4 regions of the Massilia paldalensis genome follow, and region 4 is predicted to be linked to each of the others. Evidence: predicted binding sites of a transcription regulator. Region 4 holds the regulator's gene; each other region holds the start of a gene.

The links. Region 4 encodes FNR, which switches genes on or off when oxygen is low (the NO sensors DNR and NnrR bind a similar motif). Its sites were predicted from a motif close to TTGATNNNNATCAA; they were not measured.
Region 1: the regulator FNR is predicted to act here: its motif matches at 1,648-1,661, upstream of ACI1V7_RS12505 (bifunctional SulP family inorganic anion transporter/carbonic anhydrase).
Region 2: the regulator FNR is predicted to act here: its motif matches at 1,509-1,522, upstream of oxc (oxalyl-CoA decarboxylase).
Region 3: the regulator FNR is predicted to act here: its motif matches at 2,065-2,078, upstream of cqsA (alpha-hydroxyketone-type quorum-sensing autoinducer synthase).

Annotation. Positions count from the first base shown of each region.
Region 1 covers NZ_JBJCIU010000002.1:621,363-625,179, forward strand. Annotated here, with positions in the region: gene ACI1V7_RS12505 (bifunctional SulP family inorganic anion transporter/carbonic anhydrase) at 1-1,514, opposite strand, end outside; tRNA gene ACI1V7_RS12510 (tRNA-Arg) at 2,030-2,104, shown strand; gene ACI1V7_RS12515 (ATP-binding cassette domain-containing protein) at 2,251-3,817, shown strand, end outside.
Region 2 covers NZ_JBJCIU010000003.1:270,755-274,571, reverse strand. Annotated here, with positions in the region: gene ACI1V7_RS15920 (2-dehydropantoate 2-reductase) at 1-414, shown strand, start outside; gene ACI1V7_RS15915 (hypothetical protein) at 530-667, opposite strand; gene ACI1V7_RS15910 (Crp/Fnr family transcriptional regulator) at 856-1,464, opposite strand; gene oxc (oxalyl-CoA decarboxylase) at 1,658-3,361, shown strand; gene frc (formyl-CoA transferase) at 3,478-3,817, shown strand, end outside.
Region 3 covers NZ_JBJCIU010000001.1:1,399,231-1,403,047, forward strand. Annotated here, with positions in the region: gene ACI1V7_RS06170 (response regulator) at 1-673, opposite strand, end outside; gene ACI1V7_RS06175 (sensor histidine kinase) at 683-1,993, opposite strand; gene cqsA (alpha-hydroxyketone-type quorum-sensing autoinducer synthase) at 2,149-3,405, shown strand; gene ACI1V7_RS06185 (NADP-dependent malic enzyme) at 3,621-3,817, opposite strand, start outside.
Region 4 covers NZ_JBJCIU010000001.1:1,037,275-1,041,091, forward strand. Annotated here, with positions in the region: gene ACI1V7_RS04655 (porin) at 71-1,168, opposite strand; gene fnr (fumarate/nitrate reduction transcriptional regulator Fnr) at 1,245-2,012, opposite strand; gene ACI1V7_RS04665 (DUF2721 domain-containing protein) at 2,115-2,591, opposite strand; gene ACI1V7_RS04670 (cytochrome ubiquinol oxidase subunit I) at 2,742-3,817, shown strand, end outside.

The DNA of each region.
Region 1 (3,817 bases), on a different contig from region 4:
TGTTCGCGCAGGCCGACGACGTTCAGGCGGATGCCCCGTTCGGCGGCGACGACGCGGAAGTCGTGGATGATCTCGAGCACGTCGTTGTCGATGTAGTCGGCATTGCTGGCGTCGATCAGCACGTTGGCGCCGTTCGGGATCTCCCACAGCGTGCTCTTGATCGTGGCCTTGTTCAGGAACGAGACCTGGTTCGGCAGCTCCATCTTGATGACGTCGCCGATGTGCATGCGGTACTGCTCGATCGAGTACGGATTGCGGAAGTGGCTGCGCATCAGGTAGAACAGGCTGGCGAACAGGCCCACCAGCACGCCGGTCAGCAGGTCGGTGAACACGATGGCGGCGATGGTGATCGCGAACGGCAGGAACTGCGACCAGCCCTTGCGGTACATGTCGCGGAACAGCGAGACCTTGGCCAGCTTGTAGCCGGTGACGATGAGGATGGCGGCCAGCGCGGCCAGCGGGATCTGGTTCAGCAGGGGGCTGAGCGCGACCACGGCGACGAGCAGCAGCACGCCGTGCAGCACGGCCGAGGCCTTGGTGCGGTTGCCGGACTGGACGTTCACGGAGCTGCGCACGATCACCGACGTGACGGGCAGTCCGCCCAGCAGGCCGGCGCAGATATTGCCGATGCCTTGCGCCACCAGCTCGCGGTTGGGCGGCGTTTCGCGCTTGTGCGGGTCGAGCTTGTCGACCGCCTCGACGTTCAGGAGCGTCTCCAGCGAGGCGACGACGGCGATGGTGAAGGCGACCAGCCAGACGTCGTGGTTGCCGAAGTGGGCCAGGTCGGGCAGTTGCACGTAGGCGCCGAGGTTGCCCACGTCCAGCGGCGGGATGTCGACGAGGTGCATGGGTTCCACGCTCAGCGCCGGGAAGTAACGGGCGAACAGCAGGTTCATGCCGATGCCCAGTGCCACGACGAACAGGGGCGCCGGGAACAATTTCAGCCGCGCCAGCGGCGTCTTGTCCCAATTGACCAGGATCAGCATCGATACCAGCGTGATGAGGACGGCGCCGGGCGTGATCACGGCGAATGCATTGGCGATCGCCGACAGCGTATTTTCGCCATTCGCCTGCCAGAACGATAATTCGTCGGCATTATTCGCGTCATAGCCGATTGCGTGCGGAATCTGCTTGAGAATTAATAGTATGCCGATCGCCGCCAATAATCCCTTGATGACATTCGACGGCACGTAATTCGCAATGAAACCGGCGCGCAGGCAGCCCATGGCCACTTGTAAAACGCCGGCGATCGAAATCGCCACCAGCAGGATATCGAATGCGCCCAGTTTGCCGATGGACGCGAGGACGACGGCGGCCAGGCCGGCCGCCGGTCCGCTGACGCTCGTATGGGAACCGCTGATCATGCCGACGACGATGCCGCCGATAATGCCGGAAATAATCCCGGAAAACAGGGGCGCGCCCGAGGCCAGGGCAATGCCAAGGCACAGGGGCAGGGCGACGAGGAAGACCACCATGCCCGCGGGCAGATCGTACTTGAGGGTATGCATATTCATGGGCTCTCGCTTGAGGACGACGGTTGGCGACAAGGATGCCGAGGCGCTTTCGCTTCATGCGAAAAGAGTGACGTCGGCAATTAAATCAGCATGCGGATGGATATGTCATCAATAAATTCGCGATGGGGCGTTATTGATTGGGGTGAATCAAATAAAAGAAAATGCGGCGGCTTTACGCAATTGTTTATTGCGCGGATTTACATACGGAGAGCAAAAAATATAGCATGCATATGGCAACTTTTGTGCAGTGCGCCATACGATTGTTACAAAAAAATGTAAAGGAAATTACAATTGTAAATAAGAAAGTTTCATTCTCTTGTTGAGCGATTTCTTCGATCCAATGCATTTGATCGTTCTGGAAATGGACGGGAAACGATGATGCGCGCAGTGGCACGCGCCGGTGAAGACGCGCCGGCGCCGGAGGAAGATCGGGGTGGGGAGGGAGACGGAGATGACGTCGCGCGATTGTGGGCGCGACGGCGGTAGGGTAGAATACCTGGCTGCAACATGCGTGTGTCGCCATAGTACAATGGATAGTACAAGGTCCTCCTAAGACTTAGATGCAGGTTCGATTCCTGCTGGCGACACCACTTCCCCCCGTTCCCGCATTCCGCACGCATTTCCATCCGCGCTTTACCGCGATCTCTGGGTCGAACGCCGTCCCAGTCGGTACAATGCTCGCTTCTTCGACCCTTTCGTCCGCCGCCCTCGCGCGCCGCGGCTTCGCTTACAGAACATGGCAGTCATCTCCCTCTCTTCCGCGCAACTGGCATTCGGCCACGTCGCGCTGCTCGACCATGCGGACTTTTCGCTGGAAACGGGCGAACGCGTCGGTCTCATCGGCCGTAACGGTACCGGCAAGTCCTCGCTGCTGAAAATCATTTCCGGCCGCTCCAGGCTGGACGACGGCCTGCTCGTCATGCAGCAGGGCCTCAAGATCGCCTACGTCGAGCAGGAGCCCGTGTTCGATCCCGCCATGAGCGTGTTCGACGCCGTTGCCGCCGGCATGGGCGAGCAGAAGGCGATGCTGGCCGAGTACGAGTCGCTGACGGGCCAGTTTGGACAGGGCAATGACGATGCGCTGATGGAGCGAATGCACGAGCTGCAGGTCAAGCTCGACGCCACCGATGCCTGGAACCTCGGCAACAAGGTCGAGACGACGCTGGGCCGCCTGGGCCTCGCGGGCGAGGCGGCAATGGGCACCCTGTCCGGCGGCATGCAGAAGCGCGTGGCGCTCGCAGTCGCCCTCGTGTCCGGGCCGGACGTGCTGCTGCTCGACGAACCGACCAACCACCTCGACTTCACGTCGATCCAGTGGCTGGAAGGCTTGCTGCGCGAATTCCGCGGCTCCGTGCTGTTCATTACCCACGACCGCCGCTTCCTCGACAACGTGGCGACCCGCATCGTCGAACTGGACCGCGGCAAGCTGCTGTCCTTCCCCGGCAACTTCAGCAAGTACCAGGAACGCAAGGCCGAGCTGCTGGCCAACGAGGAAGTCGAGAACGCCAAGTTCGACAAGGTGCTGGCCCAGGAAGAAGTGTGGATCCGCAAGGGCGTGCAGGCCCGCCGTACCCGCGACGAAGGCCGTGTACGCCGCCTGGAAGCGCTACGCCTCGTGCGTGCCGCGCGCCGCGAGCAGCAGGGCCAGGTCAAGCTCGACATCGGCACCGGCGAGCGTTCCGGCAAGATCGTGGCGGAGCTGGACAACGTCTCCAAGCGCTACGGCGACAAGGTGATCGTCAGCGACTTCACGGGCACGGTGCTGCGTGGCGACAAGGTCGGCCTGATCGGGCCGAACGGCGCCGGCAAGACGACCTTGCTGAAAATCATCCTGGGCGAGGAAACGGCGGACAGCGGCACCGTCAAGCTCGGCACCAAGTTGAACGTCGCCTACTTCGACCAGATGCGCGCCCAGCTGAACGAGGAAGCGACGCTGGCCGACACCATTTCGCCAGGCAGCGACTGGGTCGAGGTCAACGGCCAGCGCAAGCACGTGATGAGCTACCTGGGCGACTTCCTGTTCGCGCCCGAGCGCGCCCGTTCGCCCGTGAAATCGCTGTCCGGTGGCGAGCGCAACCGCCTGCTGCTGGCGCGCCTGTTCGCCAAGCCGGCCAACTGCCTGGTGCTGGACGAACCGACCAACGACCTCGACATCGACACGCTCGAATTGCTGGAAGAGCTGCTCACGGATTACGCGGGCACGGTGTTTCTCGTCAGCCACGACCGTACCTTCCTGGACAACGTCGTTACCCAGGTCATCGTGTCGGAAGGGCAGGGCCAGTGGCGCGAGTATGTCGGCGGCT
Region 2 (3,817 bases), on a different contig from region 4:
GAGATCTGGCTGAAATTGTGGGGCAACCTGTCCTTCAACCCGATCAGCGCGCTGGCGCATTCGACGCTGGTCGACATCTGCCAGCATCCGCTCGCGCGCGACCTGGCGGCCGACATGATGCGCGAAGCCGAAAGCGTGGCGGCGCGGCTGGGCATTTCCTTCCGCGTCAGCCTGGAGCGGCGCATCGCGGGGGCCGAGAAGATCGGCAAGCATAAGACGTCGATGCTGCAGGACGTGGAAGCGGGCCGCGGGCCGGAAATCGATGCCCTGGTGGGTTCGGTGATCGAGCTGGCGCGCATGACGGGCACGCCCACGCCGCATATCGATTCAGCCTACGCGCTGGTGAAATTGCTTGAACAGACGATGGCGGAAGCACGGGGCGGCGTGCGCCTGCAGAAGGCGGTCATCGCCTGAAGAAAAACGCACCGGCGGGGAAATCCCGGCCGGTGCGTCGGACGTGCTGGCGGCGCTTGCGGGAACCAGTCGTACGGCTCCCGGAAGACAAGCTGCGGAATTACAGGCCCCGGAATTACAGACCCCAGGTGTGGGCGCCGTCGTCGCGGTTGGCGGCGCTCAGCTTGTCGCGCAGGTTCAGCTGGAACAGGGCGGCGATCAGTGCTGCGAAGGAGAAAGATGCGCCGTTTTGTTGCGTTGCGGTGTCGCTCATGCCATTCATGGTTGCCACTCCTTATTCAAGGTCGAAAAGATGTATGCCTTTGATTGTAAAGGCAGACTATCCCGCGTCCAATTGAACGGCGTGATACGGGACATTCCACGCATGAATGTCTAGCTATGAAAAAGCGCCCAAAAAAGAGGCAGAAAAAATCTGTGGCCGCGCTGCAAAAAACGTTGTTTTCAGATCTTTCCCTGGTGTTTCAGGCGGCTCAGGGTTTCCGGTGAGAGGTTCAGGTAGGCCGCCAGTTCCTTCTTCGGCAAGCGCTCGAACAACTCGGGCTGCTTGCGCATGAAACGGTGCACGCGGCCCGGGGCGTCGAGCAGGTGCAGGGTGATCGTGTGCGCCATGATGCCGCTCATCAGGCTCATCACTTCGAACTCGAACGCTTCCTTCACGAGGCTGTGGCTCTGCAGGAAATCCACCCACTGCGTCAGCGGCATGCTGGCCACGCGCGCCTTCGTCACGCACACGATGCTGTAGGGCGTGGGCGTCTTGAGGCGCCAGGCGGCGTAGCTGGTCTCGATGTCGCGTTCCGACGAGAAGCGCAGGATCATCTCCTTCGCTTCGTGGTTCGTGACCTGGCGCTTCAGGATGCCGTCGAGGATGAAGTACTGCTCCATCTCGACCACGCCCTGGTTCAGCAGCAGGTCGCCCTTCTGGTGGTTGGTGATGGTGAGATAGGGTTCGAGTGCGGCCATTTCGCTGTCGCGCAACTCCTTGAGGACGACGTTCTGCTTCAACTGCACACGAATGATGTTTCGTTCCGGGTGATTGGCAATGAGGGTCATGGCGGCCGGTCGATTGTCGGGGTCTCTACATCATCTGGCGAATCTTGACCGGGGTCAATGATTGAAATCAGGCGTGCTGGCTATGATGATTTCCAGGGCGAGACGGCTGGCCAGGTCGCCTGCACCGACAACGAGGAGCTTCGACGCACCGCAGCAAACACGCGGCGACGGCGGCTCATAACCGGAGACAACCATGACACACAACGTATCGGTAGAAGTCACCGATGGCTTCCACCTGGTGATCGACGCCCTGAAAGAAAACGACATCGACACGATCTTCGGCCTGGTCGGGATTCCCATCACCGACCTGGCCCGCCTGGCGCAGGCAGAAGGCATGCGCTTCATCGGTTTCCGCCACGAGCAGAACGCGGGCAACGCCGCCGCCATCGCCGGCTTCATGACGCAAAAGCCTGGCATCTGCCTGACCGTGTCCGCGCCCGGCTTCCTGAACGGCCTGACGGCGCTGGCGAACGCCACCACCAACTGTTTCCCCATGATCCTGATCTCCGGCTCCAGCGAACGCGAGATCGTCGACCTGCAGCAGGGCGACTACGAAGAGATGGACCAGCTCAATGCCGCCAAGCCGTATGCGAAGGCGGCCTACCGCATCAACAAGGCCGAGGACATCGGCATCGGCGTGGCGCGCGCGATCCGCGCCGCCGTCTCGGGCCGCCCCGGCGGCGTCTACCTCGACCTGCCGGCCCAGCTGCTGGCGCAGACGATCGAGGCCGGCCACGGCAAGCGCTCGCTGGTGAAGGTCGTCGACCCCGTGCCGCGCCAGCTGCCGGCGCCGGACTCCGTGCAGCGCGCGCTGGAGCTGATCAAGGGCGCCAAGAAACCGCTGATCCTGCTGGGCAAGGGCGCCGCCTATGCCCAGGCCGACGAAGCGATCCAGCAACTGGTGGAACGCAGCGGCATTCCCTACCTGCCGATGTCGATGGCCAAGGGCCTGTTGCCGGACACGCATGAGCAGTCGGCATCGGCCGCGCGTTCCTTCGTGCTGGCCGAGGCCGATGTCGTCGTGCTGATCGGCGCGCGCCTGAACTGGCTGCTGGCGCACGGCAAGGGCAAGACCTGGGGCAAGCCGAAGCAGTTCGTGCAGATCGACATCGCGCCGACGGAGTTCGACAGCAACGTGCCGATCGCCGCGCCGCTGGCGGGCGACATCGGTTCCTGCGTGGCCGCGCTGCTGGAAGGACTGGACGGTGCCGGCGTCGCCAAGCCCGACGACGAATGGCTCGGCGCCATCGCCCAGCGCAAGGAACAGAACCAGGCCAAGATGGCGGCGCTGCTGGACAAGAACCCGGTGCCGATGAATTTCCACAGCGCGCTGCGCGCGATCCGCGACGTCCTGAAGGACCATCCGGACATCAACCTCGTCAACGAGGGCGCCAACACGCTGGACTACGCGCGCAGCATCATCGACCAGTACCAGCCGCGCAAGCGCTTCGACTCCGGCACCTGGGGCATCATGGGCATCGGCATGGGCTATGCCATCGGCGCGGCCGTCACCAGCGGCAAGCCGGTGGTGGCCGTGGAAGGCGACAGCGCCTTCGGCTTCTCCGGCATGGAGCTGGAAACGATCTGCCGCTACGAGCTGCCTGTCACCACGATCGTCTTCAACAACAACGGCGTGTACAAGGGCACGGACGTCAATCCCACCGGCGGCAAGGACGTGGCGCCCACCGTGTTCGTCAAGAATGCCCGCTACGACAGGATGATCGAGGCCTTCGGCGGCATCGGCTACCACGCGACCACGCCGGAGGAACTGGCCAGCGCGCTGCGCGAGGCCATCGCGGCCGGCAAGCCCGCCCTGATCAACGCCGTCATCGACGAGACGGCCGGCACCGAGAGCGGCCGCCTGACCAACCTGAATCCGCAAAGCGCCAAGAAGTAATCGCGAGCACCCAGCGACAGCAAGTACAGCAAGTACAGAAAGCCGCAGCGCCGGCGCCACGCACGCCGGCGTGCAGACCCGTCACGTTTGCAGACATCGACAAGGAGACAGGCATCATGAGCAAACCGTTGGAAGGCATCAAGATCATCGACTTCACGCACGTGCAGGCAGGTCCGGCCTGCACCCAGCTGCTGGCCTGGTACGGCGCCGACGTGATCAAGGTGGAGCGCCCCGGCGCCGGCGACGTCACCCGCTCGCAGCTGCGCGACATCCCGGGCGTGGACGCCCTGTACTTCACCATGTTGAACAGCAATAAGCGCTCGCTGACGCTGGATACCAAGACGCCGGAAGGCAAGGAAATCCTGACGAAGCTGATCAAGGAATCCGACGTGCTGGTGGAGAACTTCGGTCCCGGCGCGCTGGACCGCATGGGCTTTACCTGGGAGCACATCAAGG
Region 3 (3,817 bases), 360 kb from region 4:
GGTCCAGCATCAGGAAGCCGGCCGGGTCGTGGACGAGGTAATGCTCGACGATGCCGCAGCAGGCGACGGTCTGCTCGACCAGCGTGGCGATGGCGGGATCGTCGATGAAGCCCCACCCGTGCAGCGGCAGCAGCGCGCGCAGGGCGTCCGCCTGTTCCAGGAAGTAGGCCTGCTGCAGCGTGTCGAGCTCGGCGTCCAGGCGGTCGAGCGCATCGTGGTCGCTCTTGCGGATGTAGCGGTCGATCAGGCCGCGGTTGAAGGCGTCGATGGCGATACGCTCGTCGGCGGCTCCGGTGAGGAGGATGCGGCGGCACGGCAGGCCGCGCACCGCCTCGCAGACCTGGATGCCGTTCAGGCCCGGCATCGAGTAGTCGACGACGAGCACGGACGGCGTGGCGAAGCGCCGGGCGTCGCCGACGATGCGGCAGATCCGCTCGACGTGCAGCGCCACGTTGAGCGGCTGGGCCGCGAAGGTGTCGATGCCGGGCGAGAAGAAGTGCGCGGGGGCGCTGGCGCGGCTGCGTTCGCGCAGCCAGGCGATGGCCGCGAGCGCATCGCCGAAGGTGCGGGCCGGCAGGTGCTCGCCCAGCTGGAAGCGCACGCTGTCGAGGAAGCTGGTGTTGTCGTCGACGAGGACGACGGTGCTCGGATGCTGGTAGAGGGGAAGTGCCATGGCGATCGTTCAGGGGGCGGCCGCGCGCGGGAACGCGACGGCGAAGACGGTATAGGTGCGCTCGCGCGAGCGGCAGCGGATGGTGCCATGCCAGGCGCGCACGATGTCGCGGCACAGCGCCAGGCCGATGCCGGCGCCGGAGCCGGGCGGGTTCGAATGGAAGCGCTCGAAGATCAGGGGCAGCTGGCGCGCCGGGATGCCGCAGCCGCTGTCCATGACGAGCAGGCGCGGATGGGCGCGGGCGCCGTCGATGACGATCCTGACCCGGCCCGCGCTGCCGCCGCGGCCTCCCGTGCGTTCGGCCCGCTGCAGCGCCTTGAGGGCGTTGCGAAGGAGGTTCAGCAGCAGTACCGCGCACAGGTCGTCGCGGCCGGCGAAGCAGAAGTCGCGCCGCACCACGACTTCGACCATGCCGCGCTGGGCGCCGCTGGCGAACGGGTAGCGGTCGATGGCGGCCTCCACCACGCGCGCCATCGACAGCGCCTCGGTGGGCGCCAGCTCGCGCTCCAGCGCCGTCGCCGATGCGAGGAACAGGTCGATCAGGCGGTTCATGTGGCGCACGTCGTAGCGGATCCTTTCCAGGGCCGCGTCGACGCCGGGCGCCAGACCCTGCGTACCGGGGCGCCGGGCCACCCGCTCGATGCCGCGCACGTTCGCGGCCACGCCCATCAGCGGCGTGCGCAGTTCATGCGACACCAGCGCCAGCGCCTGCGCCATCCCGGCCAGCTTTTCGCGCGCCAGCACGCGCCGTCCCAGCTTGGTCACCGACACCACCGCGATCGTGAACAGGTAGATCGGCGCCTGCTCGACCATGTGGGTCTGCGCCAGCGGCGTGCCGTCGCCGTTTGCCACGAACAGGGCGGCGGCGGCCAGCGTCCCGGCGGCGAACGAGGCCAGCGCCCACCACCAGTCGAAGTGGAACAGCACGATCAGCGCGGCCAGCAGCGACTGGGCCCACACGGCCGATCCGCCGTTCATCAGGAACATATAGGTGAAAAAGAAGGGCAGGACATACGTGACGCCGACGAATTCATAGGCGCGCAGCAGCGTGTTGTCCTTGACGTGGTGGGCGAACAGGGCCGGCACGCACAGGGCCATGCCAAGGGCGCGCAGCAGCGGGCTTTCGTAGGGCTGGGGGAACCACGTCGTCCACACCAGGTAGTAGGCCGGCATCCCGAGGAAGCCGATCCAGGCCAGCAGGCGCAGGCGGGTGGCGACCATGGCGTGCTGCTGCTCCTGTACCAGCAGCCATTTGAGCAGCAGGTGCTTGAACTGGCCGGAGCGCACGGCGCCGGCGATACCGCTCGCGAGGGAGTTCATTGTGACTTTGCATCCACAAAATTGATCTGACGCAACCTGAGCCGATGGTGACGTAAATGGCATACGCGACGTTGATCTCGATCAATAGTGCGCGCATGACTTATCCACCCGTCAATGGGAATTGCAAAATGACTACTTTTTTGGAGGAAAAAACGATGATCGATTTCGCATCCCAAGCGGGTACCCCGTTCACTGCGCGTCCGGCCCGCCCGGCCAGCCACGAACTGCCGTCCTTCGTCACGCGGCGCATGGACGAGCACTACGTGACCCGCGTCGAGCAATTGCTCGGCGGCGAGCACATGCATGTCTGGAAGCGTCCCGGCCCCGGCGCCGTCATGCTGGCCGGGAACGACTACCTGTGCATCGCCAGCGACCCGGCGCTGGTGCGGGCGCAGGTGGCCTGCCTGGAGAACAATGCGGGCCAGGCGCTGATGTCGTCGGTGTTCCTGCAGGCGGGCAGCGCCCAGCACCGGCTGGAAGCGAAATTCGCGGAGTACCTGGGCGCCGAGGACACGGTGCTGGCCCAATCCGGCTGGGCCGCCAACGTCGGCCTGCTGCAAAGCCTGGCGGAACCGGGCGTGCCGGTCTACCTGGACATGATGGCCCATGCCTCCCTGTGGGAGGGCGTGCAGTCGGCGCAGGCGCTGGGCGTGCCTTTCCTGCACAACGACGCCGGCCACCTGGCACGCCAGGTCGCCAAGCACGGGCGCGGCGTGGTCGTGATCGACGCGCTGTACAGCACCAACGGCAGCGTCGCGCCGCTGCGCGACGTGGTCGAGATCGCGGAAAGGAGCGGCAGCATCCTGGTGGTGGACGAATCCCATTCGCTCGGCACGCACGGGCCGGAAGGCGCAGGCATCGTCATCGCCATGGGGCTCGAGGACCGCGTGCACTTCCGTACCGCCTCGCTGGCCAAGGCCTTCGCCGGACGCGCGGGCCTGATCACTTGTTCGAGCCGCTTCAAGGGCTACTTCCTGTCGGCGTCGCGTCCCGCCATCTTCAGTTCCTGCCTGTTGAACCACGAGCTGGCCTTCTTCGACGCGGCCATCGACCTGGTGCGCGGCGCCGACGGGCGGCGCGAGGCGCTGCGCCGCATCACGGTGGAAGTACGCGAACGGCTGGCGCGCCTGGGCTATTGCATCGACGACGGGACGGAGCAGATCGTGGCGCTCGAAGCGGGGCCGGAACCGAAGACGCTCGTCCTGCGCAAGGCGCTGGAGGAGCGCGGCATCCAGGGCGCCGTGTTCTGCGCGCCGGCCACGGCCAAGAACCGCTCGCTGGTGCGCCTGACGCTCAATTGCGGCCTGGGGGCCGGGGAGATCGACAAGCTGGTGGACGCTTGCGCGGACATGCGGGAGGAGGTGGACCTGGAAAACTGGAGCTCGTCGGCGCGGCGGCGACGGGTGCATTGAGCGGGGGAGTGCCGAAGCCGCCACGTATGATAAGACACCGTCGCCCCTGCGCAGGCAGGGGCCCAATTTTCGTGCCGAGGCAGCGCTGAGGAATTGGGCCCCCGCCTTCGCGGGGGCGACGTGCTATTGCTGCGGATGGAGGCTTGACGCACCCCGTGCAGGAGTGCCTATCGCACCCCGTGCAGGAGTGCCTATCGCACCCCGTGCAGGAGTGCCTATCGCACTCCTGCACCCGCCAGCGCCGTCATGTTGACGATGCGGCGCACGGTCGCACTCGGGCTCAGGATGTGCACGGGCTTGGCGGCGCCCAGCAGGATCGGGCCGACGGTCACGCCCTTGCCCGACGTGACCTTGAGCACGTTGAACAGGATGTTGGCGGCGTCCAGCGACGGCATCACCAGCAGGTTGGCCG
Region 4 (3,817 bases):
AATTGCCGGCGCACTGTCGGCGCGAACAGCACTTGGGCCCCTGCCTGCGCAGGGGCGACGTTGTGCGGACTTAGAAATTGTGCCGCATCCCCAACACCGCGCCGCGCAAGGTGGCGCCGGCCTCCGGCCCGATCCCGTTGATGGGGAAGTCGTAGGTGGCATTGCGCTCGTTGTCCAGCAGCGTGTAATAGGCATACAGGCTCGTGCGCTTGGACAGCATGTAGTCGTAGCCCAGCGTCGCGTGCGTCGCACCCGTGTCCGGCCCGCTGTGCAGGAAGCCGATCGTCGCCGTCGACGCGCCGCCGGCGTCGCCCGCGCGGCCCACCGTCAGACGCAGGCCGTGCAGGCCCATCTGGTGCGAGACGGAGACGAAGGCCGCATTGCGCGGCAGCTTGCCGCTGGCCGTCTCGTATTCCAGGCGCTCGCCGACGACGGCGACGCGGGTCTGGCCCCAGGACGTCTTGCCGAACTGGTAGGCAAGGGCCGCCTTGCTGCCCGTGTCGTCCAGGCCTGGTCCCTGGTACTCGTGGTGGCGTTCGTGCGCGACCGTCGCGTACCACGGGCCGTCGGCATAGATGACGGCGGCCGACCACAGCGACGGCTTGGCGCCGTTCGCGGGGGATTCCTCGTTCATGCCGCGCGTGAGGCGCAGCGACAGGCCGTGCCACTCGGGCGTCCAGTAGTGCAGGGAGTTGGCCTGGCGGCGGTCGAAGGAATACGTGTTGTTGACGTTGTCGACCGAGGAGCCGGAGCCGTTGGCCAGGATGCTCATGTAGCCGGCCGTGGTCGGGTAGAACGGGTCGAGGCCCGACGTGGCGCCGTTGTACGCGGTGACCCAGTGGCCGGCGAACAGCGTGCCCCAGGGACCGTCCAGGCCCACGCGGGTATCGCGCCGGAACGGCTCGCCCGCGCCCGTGTCGGGCGACAGCGTGCCCTCGAGCTGGAAGATCGCCTTCAGGCCGCCGCCCAGGTCTTCGCTGCCCTTGAAGCCGAGCACGGAGCGGTTGTTGACGAGGCGGGTCTGGGTGAAGCCGCTGCCGTTGTCGACGTGTTCCATCGAGACGTTCAGGCGGCCGTAGATCTGCACGCCGTCCTGGGCGTGCGCGGTGTGGACGGCGGTGGCGCACAGCAGGCAGGCCGCGGCGCCGAGGTGAAGCTTGTGGGACATTGGCAATCTCCTTCGCCCCGATTGTGCAGGGCCAGGAGCAGCTTGCCAGCTATCCGAACGTATACCGTGGGCCGCCTCAAGCCATGGGGCTGCACTGCTCGGTGCCGGCCGCCATGGCCTTCAGCCGCGCCGGTTCGAGCAGGATCACTTCGCGCTTGTCCACCTGCACCAGGCCCATCTTCCTGAAGCGCGACAGCAGGCGGCTGATGCTCTCGATGGTCAGGCCCAGGTAGTTGCCGATGTCCTCGCGCGACATGCGCAGCTGGAAGCTGGTCGAGGAATAGCCGCGCGCGGCGTAGCGGGCCGACAGGTTTACGAGGAACACGGCGAAGCGCTGTTCGGCGCGCATGTTCCCAAGCAGGAGCATGACGTTCTGTTCGCGCGTGATTTCCTTGCTCATGATGCGGTGGAAGTGGCGCAGCAGGTTGGGCACTTCGCCGAACAGGTCTTCGAGGTTGTCGAACGGGATCTCGCACACCTCGCTGTCTTCCAGCGCGACGGCGTCGCAATGGTGGCGGTCGCCGCTGATCGCATCCATGCCCAGCAGCTCGCCGGCCATCTGGAAGCCCGTGATCTGGGCTTCGCCGGCCGCGTTCACCTGGTAGGTCTTGAAGTGGCCGAAGCGCACCGCGTACAGGCTGCGGAACGGCTCGCCCATCTGGTACAGGCGCTCGTCGCGCGCGATGCGGCGGCGCCGGCCGATGATCTGGTCGAGGCGGTCGATCTCGGCATCCGCCAGGCCCATCGGCAGGCACAGCTGGCCCATGCTGCATTGCTGGCAGCTGACCTTGAGGGCCTGGATGTTCAGCGGCTGGTCGGGAGTAAGGATGGCGGCGTGGTTCATGGCGGGAAGGGGAGCATCGACAAGGGAATTATAGTCGCCATTGTCGCGAATCTCGACCATCGGGGCGCTTTCCTACCCCTTCGGCCGCCAAAAGTGTCGCATTCAGGTACGCTGCTCCTGCATGTGCCGGTCCAGTTCGGGCATGTCGTCGGCCTCGCGGTCGAGTGGCATCTTGATCAGCCGGTTTTCCTTGACGACGAGGGCGGCGGCCCAGATCACCATGGCCAGGCCCACGACGGTGGTCGCGGCGCCTGCGTACTTGAGGAAGGACGTGCCCTTGAAGATGGCGTCGGCGACGGCGATGATCAGGGTGCCGATCAGCAACATGGCGGCGTACAGGCCGAAGTCGGTCGCCCGGCGCATGCAGTCGATGCGGCGGCGGTACAGCGCGACCTCGTCGCGGATCGTCTCCTTGCGCTGGCCGTCGGCACCCTGGCGGTAGTTGTCGACCAGGCTGCGGTAGCGCTCGTAGGCGCTGCTGTAGCGTCCCTGTAGCAGGTGCATGAACATCCACGATGCGAAGACCAGGCCGGCATTGGGGCCGACGGCTTGCAGCACTTCCTTGAGTTCGAAATCCATGGGCTTCCTTCGGCGATGCGCCGGACGGCAAGGCTTGCGCGTCTTACCTGCATCAAATAACGATGCAGTGTGCATCGCACGGGCGAACGCGGCAAGCGTGTGCGCCCCGTGCGCATGTAAGATTGGCCATACGACCTCGGGAGGACTTTCATGTTCGGATTGGCGGCACTGGATTTGGCACGCGTGCAGTTCGCGTTCACGATGTCGTTCCACATCCTGTTCCCGGCCATCACGATCGGCCTGGCCAGCTACCTGATGGTGCTGGAAGCGTGCTGGCTCAGGACCAAGCGCCAGGTGTTCGTCGACCTGTACCACTTCTGGCTGCGCATCTTCGCCGTCAATTTCGGCATGGGCGTCGTCTCCGGCATCGTGATGGCCTACCAGTTCGGCACCAACTGGGCCGCGTTTTCCGAATACGCGGGCGGCATCGTCGGGCCCCTGATGACCTACGAGGTACTGACGGCCTTCTTCCTCGAGGCGGGCTTCCTGGGCGTGATGCTGTTCGGCTGGACCCGCGTGGGCCCCGGCCTGCACTTCCTCGCCACCTGCATGGTGGCGCTGGGCACGCTGATCTCGGCCACCTGGATCCTCGGCGCCAACAGCTGGATGCAGACCCCGCAGGGCTATGCGATCGAAGGCGGACGCATGGTCCCCGTCGACTGGTTCGCCATCGTGTTCAATCCCTCGTTCCCCTACCGCCTCGCGCACATGGCGATCGCCGCGTTCCTCGCCACCGCGCTGTTCGTCGGCGCGTCCGCCGCCTGGCACCTGCTGAAAGGGAACGATCGCCCCGCCGTGCGCACGATGTTCTCGATGGCGATGTGGATGGCGCTCGTGGTGGCGCCCGTCCAGGCGCTCGTCGGCGACATGCACGGCCTGAACACGCTGCGCTACCAGCCGGCCAAGATCGCCGCGCTGGAGGGCCACTGGCAGAACGAGGGCGACGAGCCGCTGCCGCTGCTGCTGTTCGGCGTGCCTGACATGGAGCAGGAGCGGACCCGCTTCGCCGTCGGCGTGCCGCGCCTGGGCAGCATCATCCTCACGCACACCTGGGACGGCCAGATCAAGGGCCTGAAGGAGTTCCCGCGCGACGAGCGGCCCAATTCCCTGATCGTGTTCTGGAGTTTTCGCGTCATGGTCGGCCTGGGCCTGTTGATGATCCTGCTGGGCGCCTGGAGCCTGTGGCTGCGCCGCGGCGGACGCCTGTACACGCAGCGCGGCTTCCT